Linked DNA regions of Salinarimonas sp.. The protein of the gene in region 2 binds, or shares a complex with, the protein of the main gene of each other region. Links are inferred from orthologs where the notes say so. Each region holds a gene or a part of one and is shown on either strand. Other genes may lie near its edges.

The links. The genes of interacting proteins can lie anywhere in the genome.
Region 1: the proteins of ABL310_RS17350 (region 2) and ABL310_RS07365 are in contact, whole or in part, in a solved structure (PDB 1A0O), measured with the Escherichia coli proteins. The link is inferred for Salinarimonas sp. from one-to-one orthologs.

Annotation. Positions count from the first base shown.
Region 1 is NZ_CP157794.1:1,571,919-1,576,308, forward strand. Bases 1-3,413 are described here. They hold ABL310_RS07365 (hybrid sensor histidine kinase/response regulator), read right to left. Parts: upstream 3,039-3,413; coding sequence 201-3,038; downstream 1-200. Other genes in these bases: ABL310_RS07360 (chemotaxis protein CheW), read right to left, coding at 1-204; chpT (histidine phosphotransferase ChpT), read right to left, coding at 3,174-3,413. Outside these bases: more of chpT, read right to left, coding at 3,414-3,818; ABL310_RS07375 (YHS domain-containing (seleno)protein), read right to left, coding at 3,921-4,390. UniProt on the Escherichia coli protein: Involved in the transmission of sensory signals from the chemoreceptors to the flagellar motors. CheA is autophosphorylated; it can transfer its phosphate group to either CheB or CheY.
Region 2 is NZ_CP157794.1:3,738,904-3,743,711, reverse strand. What follows is about bases 1,045-3,896. They hold ABL310_RS17350 (response regulator), read right to left. Parts: upstream 2,737-3,896; coding sequence 2,353-2,736; downstream 1,045-2,352. Other genes in these bases: ABL310_RS17340 (bifunctional riboflavin kinase/FAD synthetase), read left to right, coding at 3,572-3,896; ABL310_RS17345 (MaoC family dehydratase), read left to right, coding at 2,979-3,440; ABL310_RS17355 (protein phosphatase CheZ), read right to left, coding at 1,691-2,260; ABL310_RS17360 (DUF1217 domain-containing protein), read right to left, coding at 1,045-1,328. In the rest of the region: flagellar basal-body rod protein FlgF, read right to left, coding at 1-538; more of ABL310_RS17360, read right to left, coding at 549-1,044; more of ABL310_RS17340, read left to right, coding at 3,897-4,549; septum site-determining protein MinC, read left to right, coding at 4,767-4,808. UniProt on the Escherichia coli protein: Involved in the transmission of sensory signals from the chemoreceptors to the flagellar motors.

The sequences.
Region 1 (4,390 bases), 2.2 Mb from region 2 along the record:
CACCTTGCCGCGCAGGTTCAAGAGCCCGGCGATCTCGCGCGGGGCCAGCGGCACGGCGGTGAGGGACGAGGCGATGAAGACGTCGTGCACCCGGTCGATGGGCAGGCCGAACATCTGGTCGGCGACCATCACGGTGACGAATTCCTCCATCTCGCCGGAGGCGCGGCCGTCGCGCCCGGTCTCGTTCGAATTGGCGGCGATCATGCGGCTTCTCCCAGGGAACGGGCGTCGGCGGCGCCGGTCTCGGCGAGCGCGGCGACGAGGCCCGAGCGATCGAACTTGGCGACGAATTCCGAGATGCGCAGGCGACGCGCGCGATCGATCGCCTCGGGCGTCACGCCCGAGGAGAGCGCGATCACCGGCACGTCGTGCAGCCGCGCCTGGGCGCGCACCGCCTCGACCAGCGCGAAGCCGTCGCGCCCGGGCATCTCGATGTCGGTGACGATGACGTCGATGCGCTTGTCGGCGGCGAGCACCTGCAGCGCCTCCTCCGTCGAGCCCGCCGTGATCACCTTGAAGCCCGCGGCCTTGAGCACCGGGGTGAGCATGTCGCGGAAGAACGGGCTGTCGTCGACCAGCAGCAGCGTGCGCGAGAGGCTCGCGATCTTCGGCGGCCCGCTCCGCGTCCAGTCCTCGTGCGCGAGCGGCAGGTAGTGGGCGACGTTGACGATCTCGGTGGCGCGCCCGCGCACCACGGCCGAGCCGACGAGGTCGGAGCGGTCGGCCACGAGCTCGATGTCGAGCACGTCGTCGACGATGTCGACGATCTCGTCGACCGCGAGCCCCATCGCCCGCTCGCCGTCGGAGAACACGACGAGAGCCTGGCTGCCCTCGGACTTGATCTGGATCGTCGGGTCGGCGGTGACGAGCGGCATCAGCTTGCCACGGTACTGGATCAGCGGACGCCCGCCGACCCACTCGATCTTGGTCGCGTCGATCTCCTCGAGGCGCGTGACCAGCGAGAGCGGCACCGCCTTGAGGCTCTCGCCGCCGCCGCGGAAGACGAGGAGCGTCACGGTCTCGACGTCGTTCGTCTCCTCCGTCTCGCCCATGTCCTCGAAGCCGAACTGCTGCTCGGCGGTGCCGGAGCCGACCATCTTGGCGACGCCGTTCGGGTCGATGATCAGCACCACGGCGCCGTCGCCGAGGATTGTGTTGCCGGAGAAGAGCGGGATGTGGCGCAGCTTCGTCGACATCGGCTTCACGACGATCTCTTCCGTGTGGAAGACGCCGTCGACGAGGATGCCGAAGCGCTGGCGGCCGACCTGGGAGACGACGACGAAGCCCTCGTCGCCCGGCCCGGCGTCGGCGCTGTCCATGCCGAGAACCTGGCTGGCCGGCACGATCGGCAGCAGCCGGTCGCGCAGGCGCAGCACCGGCGTGCCGTTGATGCGCTCGATCTGGTGGTCGGAGCCCTTCTTGACGCGCACGAGCTCGAGCACCGCCACCTGCGGGATGGCGTAGCGCTGGTCGCCGGCGGCGACGATGAGCGCCGCGACGATGGCGAGCGTCAGCGGGATCTTGATGGTGAAGGTCGTGCCCTTGCCCTGCTCGGACACGATCTCGACCGTGCCGCCGATGAGCTCGATGTTCGTCTTGACGACGTCCATGCCCACGCCGCGGCCGGAGACCGCCGTGACCTGCTTGGCCGTCGAGAAGCCCGGGTGAAAGATGAACTTGGCGATCTGCGCCTCGCTCATCCGCTCGATCTCGGCCTCGCTGCCGAGCCCGCGATCGATCGCCTTCCTGCGGATGGCGTCGAAGTTCAGGCCCTTGCCGTCGTCCGAGATCTCGATCGTGATCGTGCCGCCTTCGTGATAGGCGTTGAGCCGGATCGTGCCGCGCTCGGACTTGCCGGACGCCCGGCGCTCGGCCGGCGTCTCGATGCCGTGATCCGCCGAGTTGCGGATCATGTGGGTCAGCGGGTCCTTGATGACCTCGAGCACCTGGCGGTCGAGCTCGGTGTCGGCGCCCTGCATGACGAGCTCGATCTTCTTGTCGAGCTCGGAGGAGAGGTCGCGGATGATGCGCGGCAGCTTCTGCCAGGCCGTGCCGATCGGCTGCATGCGCGTCTTCATGACGCCTTCCTGCAGCTCCGCGGTGACGTGCGAGAGGCGCTGCAGCGGGACCTTGAAGCCGTTGTCCTCGTGGCGGCGCGCGATCTCGAGCAGCTGGTTGCGGGTGAGCACCAGCTCCGAGACCATCGTCATCAGGTGCTCGAGCGTGTCGACGTTGACGCGGATCGTCTGGACCTTGGTCACGTTGTCGCCCGACCCGGCGCCCTCGGAGGCCTCCTTCTCGGCGGCCTGGCCGTTGCGCGCCGCGGGCTTCGCCTCCGGCGTCGGCTCGGATTTCGCTTCGGCCCTGGCCTCGGCCTTCGGCGCGACGGGCGCGGCCTCGACCTTCGGCTCCGGGGCGGGCGCGGCTGCGGCGACCGGCTCCGGCGCGGGGGGCGGGGCGATGTCGTCGTCGGGGCCGGGCGCCTCGAGGAACGCGCGCTCCAGGTCGTCGAGCGAGACCTCGCCGGGCTTCAGCTCGCGCTCCAGCGCCTGCACGACCAGCGGGGGCTCGGGCTCGGGCTCGGGCGTCGCCGTGGCGGCGGGCGCCTCGGGCGCGGCCTCGGCGGCCGGCGCGGCGGCGTCCTCGGCGAGGAGGGCCGCCTCGTCGGCGGTGGACATCCGCTCGAGCTCGCCGATCAGGTCGACGTCCTCGCCCTCCGGCTCGGCCGCGGTGCGCTCGAGCTCGGCGAGGATCTCCTTGATCCGGTCGAGCGTCGCGAGGATCAGCGTCACGGCGTTGGACGTGACGGGCAGGCCATCGCGGAAGCGGCCCATCAGGGTCTCGGCCGCATGCGCCAGGCTCTCCAGCCGCGGCAGGCCGAGGAACCCGCAGGTCCCCTTGATCGTATGGACCAACCGGAAGATGTTCGAGAGTATCTTCTCGTTGTTGGGGTCCTGCTCGAAGCGAACGAGCTCGACGTCGACCGTATCGAGGTGCTCGCTCGTCTCGGTCAGGAATTCGCGAAGCAGTTCATCCATGGAGATATCTCGATCCACCAGAGGCTGGGCCGGGTTGGATCGAGAGTGCCGCGAAAGTCGTTTAAGTTCCGTTTCCTCTCGCGCCGAGGATCGTCTCTTCCGGACACGTGCGATGCTTAACGGAATTCAACCATTCTACGACGGCTCGGCGGTGATGGTGACCACGTCGCCGTCGAGCGCGAACCCGACCCCCATGCCAGCGGCGCGCGCTACCAATCCGGTATAGTACGCCTGGATCGCGTGAGCGTCGACGACCCCGTCCTCCGCCTCGCCGGCGACGAGGGCGGGAGCGTGGGTGGGCACGCGCGCCGCCTTGCCCTGGGCGCGCACCACGAAACGGGAGGCCTGCTCGTCGCCCTCCACCGTCACCGCGATCGTGCCGCCGCGCGGGATGCCCTGCGCGGCGATGACGACGAGGTTGAGCAGAAGCTTCACGCGGTTCTTCGGCAGGAGCATGCGCCGCGCGTCCCAGGTCAGCTGGGTGCGGTCGTCGTTGAAGAACCCCTTGGCCACCGTCTCGGCATCGCCGAGGTCGATCGCCGCGCCGGCCGAGCCGGCGGCGCCGAAGGCGATGCGGGCGAACTGGAGGCGGGCGGAGGCCTGGCGCGCGCTCTTGCGGATGAGGTCGAGCGCGAACTCCTTCATCTCGGCGTCGCCGCCTTCCTCCTCCATCACCTCGAGGCCGTTCACGATCGCGCCCACGGGGCTGATCACGTCGTGGCAGACGCGCGAGCAGAGCAGAGCGGCGAGATCGAGGGAATCGAGCGAGACCGTGGCCATGGGACCTCCGAGGGGCCTGTACCGGCGGAACCGGCGCGGATGCGATTCGGGCGCAGGAACGCCCACGGTTCTTGGTAGCGGCGTGGCTGCGCCTTGCAAAGATCAAGGCGATGCGCCGCGGCCGCTCGCCGGGTCGACGAGGCTTTCGCGCAACGCTTCCCAGGCGCCCTCGACCGTGGCGAGGGTCTCCGGCGCGCCGGTGAAGCGCGCGCGGCTCGCGGGATCGTGGAAGAGATAGAGCCGCCCTTCGACGACGGCGTAGAGGTCGGACCGGCCCTCGGCGAGGCGCCCCTGCGCGAGCGCGACCGGATCGTTGCCTCCGAGCCGCGGGAGGAAGCGCGCGGGCCCCGCCTCGAAGGCCGCCTGGTTCGCGGCGCTGGCGAAGCGCCAGGCTGCGCCGCGCCAGACGGTCTCGTGCGCGACGGCGCCGGGCTGCGGCCCGCCGGGAAGGAAGTACGTGACGGGGTCGAGGCCGTCGAGGGCGTATCCGGAGAGCGCGTGGAGCGGCACGCGCTCGGTCAGCCCGATGGGCGGCGGCAGAGCGGCGACCAGAGCCTCCCCTTGCGGTTCCG
Region 2 (4,808 bases):
CGGCCGGAATGTCGGGCACGAGGCCGGCATTCTCGAAGCGGGCGAGGCGCGCGGCCTCCGGGATCGCGAACAGCCCCAGCGCCCCGACCTGCACGCCGTTCTGCTCCAGCATGCCGTCGCGCGCCGCGACCGGCGGGCCGCCGTCGGGGTCGAGCTGGATCGGCGCGAGGCCGGCATCGAGCACGCGGTAGCCGGCGACCGTCACGAGCTCGCCGTTCTCGTTCATCGAGAAGCGCCCGTCGCGGGTATAGACCGGCCCGTTCGGCCCCTCGAAGGCGAAGTACGCGTTCCCGTCGACGGCGAAGTCGAGGAGGTTGCCGGTCTGCTGCAGGCCCCCCGCCTGGCGCGAGACGAAGGTCTCGCCGGCCGAGGCGAAGGAGACCGGGTCCTTGCCGGCGCTCGACAGGAGCTGCTCGAAGGTCACCTCGTCGGCGCGGTAGCCGACCGTGTTCATGTTGGCGACGTTGCGGGCGATCGTCTCCATGCGGCGCTCGAGCGCCACCTGGCCGGACAGGGCGACGTAGATGGACGGCTGCATCGGGCTCCCCTCAGCGTCCGATTCGGATGGATTGCAGGCTCATCAAGAGGTCCGAGCCGATCTGGGCGGTGACCGGCTGGCCGATGAGGATCGTGGGCGCGGCGGCGGGCGCCGGCGGGTTCGCGACGTCCCACAGGCTCGCGAAGCGCTCGAGGAACTTGGCCAGCTTCGCCGGATCCTCGAAGTCCGCGAGCTTCAGCCGGTCCTCGATCATCCGCGCCTGCTTGTCGACGTCGGCGCCCTGGATCGCGTCGGGGAGGCCCAACGCCGTGCGCACCACCTGGGCGAGGGCGGGCTCGGCCAGGATCTCGTAGACGTTCTTCAGGTTCGGCGCCTTGCGCTCGAAATAGAGCGCCAGGCGAACGCCCTCGTTCTTGGCGCCCTCGGTCTCCTCCAGCGTCATGCGCACGTACTTGTCGATCGTGCCTTCCTTCACGCGCGAGAACACGGTCGCGGTCTCGCCGTAGCGCTTGAAGTTGAAGGTCTCGACGAAGTCGCGGTAGCGCTTGTCGACGAGCTTCACGGCGAAGGCGTCGCGGGAATCGATCCCCTCCTCCAGCGCCTTCCTCATGAAGCCCTTGGCGTAGGTCATGTCGGAGAGGCCGTGCGCCTTCATGGCGAAGGCGAACAGGCGGTCGTCGCCCAGCAGATCCTCGATCGACGTCACCGTCTCGATGTTCTCCCGGTAATACGCGATCTCGCGCGCCGCCTGCGGCGTCTGCGCCGTGCGCGCGAGCGTGCGCGTCATGTCGCTCGCCACGAGCTTGTAGGACAGAGCCGTCGCCAGCATGCACGCCTCCTCGCCGGGTGCGGGGTCTCGAAGGCGACGATGGCGGGGGAGGCTTGCGCGGGGCTGGAGGGGCGAAGAGACCGGAAAGTGGGTGCGCGATACCACCCTGTCTTTCCGGGACGCGAAGCGGGCCCGGAACCCAGAACCACAGCCGGTCGTCTTGCAGCCCTTGGGCTGCACTGGGAGGCGGGAATGCGCTTGGCGGTGGAGCGAAGAGCGCGCGATGCGCGCTCGAGGACCCGTCTGTGGATCTGGGTCCCGGACTTGCTTCGCAATCCGGGATGACATCCGCGAGTGCGTATTTCCAACGTCGGAGCGAGGGCGGTCAACGTGGCCGAGGCTCTCGCCCCTCACCCTCACCCTCACCCGAACAGCGCGTCGATGTCGTCCTGGCTCACCGCGACGTCGGCGGTCTGGGGGCCGTTGAGGAGGAGGGCTTCCTTGCGGGCCTGCTTGGCCGCGTCCTCGGGGTCGACCTGGCCGGACTGGTCGCGGGCGTTCACCGCCTCGGCGAAGCGCGAGAGGCGCTTCTCCACCTGGCTGAGCTCGTCCACCACCTTGGTGATGCGCTGGCCGGTGATGTCCTGGAAGGAGCAGGCCTCGAAGATCGCCAGCACCTTCTCCTGCACGAAATCGCGGTAGGTCTCGAAATCGTCGTGGGTCGCGCCGAGGATCTCCTCGGCGGCCGCCATGATCGTGTTCGTCGCCGATTGCGTGGCGTTGACCACGTTGCCGAGCTCGTCGTGCGCCACCGGCAGGCGGGCGCGGTAGATCTCGTTGGCGCGCAGCGCGCCGATCTCGCGCTTGATGTTGGTGACGTAGTCCGCCACCGCCTGAAGCTCCCGAACGATGAGGCCGAGATCGATGCCTTCGGGATCGATGTTGTGCCCCCGCGCCTGAGCGCGGGTCTGCCGTGCCGCCGTCGCCGCCATGCTCGCCACCTATTCTGCCGTTCTCGCGTGGCCGGGGCGCCCCGCGCGCGCCTGTCGTTCGCGCGCCGGGCGCTCCTCGTGGATCGGCGGCGTCAGGAGCCGCAGACGGCCTCGATCTTGGACTTGAGGGTCTGCGCGTTGAAGGGCTTGACGATGTAATTGTTCACGCCGGCCTTCTTCGCCGCGATGACGTTTTCCGTCTTCGATTCGGCGGTCACCATGATGAAGGGCGTCACGCGCAGCGTCTCGTCCGAGCGCACGTGGCGCAGCAGCTCGTAGCCCGTCATCGGCTCCATGTTCCAGTCGGAGATCACGAGGCCGTATTTCTTCTGCTTGAGCTTGGCGAGCGCCGCGGTTCCGTCGCTCGCATCGTCGACGTCCTCGAAGCCCAGCTGCTTGAGGAGGTTGCGGATGATGCGGACCATCGTCTGATAATCGTCGACGACGAGAATCGGCATCTTAAGGTCGAGGGCCATGTCCCAAGCTCCGAGTTACGCGACCCGCCGCCTCTCGCGGGCGGCGCTGAAACGGTGATCGAGGCGGCCTCCGCGGAGGGACGCCGATGCTCGCCTTCTACCGCGGCCGGTCTTGAAAAGCGGTTAACCGCGCGCGGCCTCGTGGAGCCGCGTACGACTTAAGTTTTGCGGAACCAAAGTCTCATGGAAGATCGTTGCCCGAGCGCTTTATTGTTGTGGTCCATGGAGAAGGAACCCCCGTCATGGCCGCGAACGCTCTCGCGCAGCGCGAACGGACGTTTCCCGTTCTTTATTTCGAGGACCTGGCGCTCGGCCAGCAGGCCAGCCTGATGCGCACGGTCATGGAGGCCGATCTCGAGCGCTTCGCCGAGATCTCGGGAGACACCAACCCGCTGCACCTGTCCGAGCGCTACGCCCAGGCGACGCGCTTCGGCCAGCGCATCGCCCACGGCATGTTCACGGCGAGCCTGATCTCGGCGATCCTCGGCACGCGCCTGCCGGGGCCGGGCGCCGTCTACCTGTCGCAATCGCTGCAATTCCTCGGGCCCGTGCGCATCGGCGACGTCGTCTCCGCCGTGGTGGAGATCGTCGAGCTCGTGCCCGAGCGCCGGCGCGCCCGCCTTTTCTGCGAGGCGAGCGTCGACAGCCGCCCCGTGCTCGAGGGCGAGGCCTGGGTCGCGGTGCCCTCGCGCAACCGCGCCTGACCGGGGGGAGGCTCCACCTGTCATCCCCTGCGCCGGCGTCGCCGGCTCCGGCCGGGGACGGCACGGAGCGCGAGACGCCTTCGTCCGCCCGGCGCTTGACGCGGCCGCGCGGCTGACGCACTTCCGTGACCATGACCGCCCCGTCCTCGCAGCCCTCCGCCGTCTCGGCCTCCGCCACGCACGTCGCGCCCGCGCCCGACCGGCGTGGCCCCGTCGTCGCCATCGGCAATTTCGACGGCGTCCATCGCGGCCACCAGACGCTGCTGGCCAACGCCCGCGAGCGCGCGACCGCCCGTGGCGTCGCCAGCGCCGTGCTCACCTTCGAGCCGCACCCGCGCGCGTTCTTCCAGCCGGACAGGCCCTTCTTCCGCATCACGCCGCAGGCCGAGAAGACCCGCGTGCTCGAGCGGGTCGGCGTCGAGGCCGTGCACGTGCGCGCCTTCGACGCCGCGCTCGCCGGCATGAGCCCCGACGCCTTCGTCGACGAGCTTCTCGTCGGCGCCCTCGACGCGTCGGGCGTCGTCGTCGGCTACGATTTCCACTTCGGCGCGAAGCGCGCCGGCACGCCCGCCGTGCTGACCGAGCTGTGCGCCGCGCGCGGCATCAGGTGCGACGTGGTGCCGGTCGTCGAGGAGGCGGGCGCGCCGGTTTCCTCCTCGGCCATCCGCACGGCGTTGAGCGACGGCGACATCGCCCGCGCCAACGCGCTTCTCGGCTACCGCTGGTTCGTTCTCGGCGAGGTGCGTCACGGCGACAAGCGCGGGCGCACCCTGGGCTACCCGACGGCGAACATGCGCCTGCCCGAGGGCTGCGGCCTCGCCCACGGAATCTACGCCGTGCGACTGGCGGTCGACGGCATCGTGCGCGACGGAGTCGCGAGCTTCGGGCGCCGGCCGACCTTCGACAACGGCGCGCCCCTGCTCGAGACCTTCGTGTTCGATTTCTCCGGCGACCTCTACGGCAGGACGGTCGGGGTCGAGCTCGCCGGCTTCATCCGCGGCGAGGCGCGATTCGACAGCGCCGAGGCGCTGATCGCGCAGATGGACCGCGACAGCGAGGCCGCCCGGGCGATCCTGGCCGCGCCGGACGCGCTCGCCTCCATGCTCTGAGAAGCCCATCTGCGCTTGCGCCTTCTCGACGCCGCCGATTTCGGCGCGCGTGCATGGTCGCGCGCCGACGGGCGGCGCTGCACGGCCGGCAAAACTTGCCGTCCCCAAAGCCGCGGTTAACCCACCGTTAACCCTAAGGCTCCCAAATCGAGGCGACAGGGAATCTCTCCACCGGCCCCGCGCCCAAACGCCTCGAGCCATGAACGCACACGCACCCATGACCGCCCAGAACGCGATCCGCTTCCGCGGCCGCTCCTTC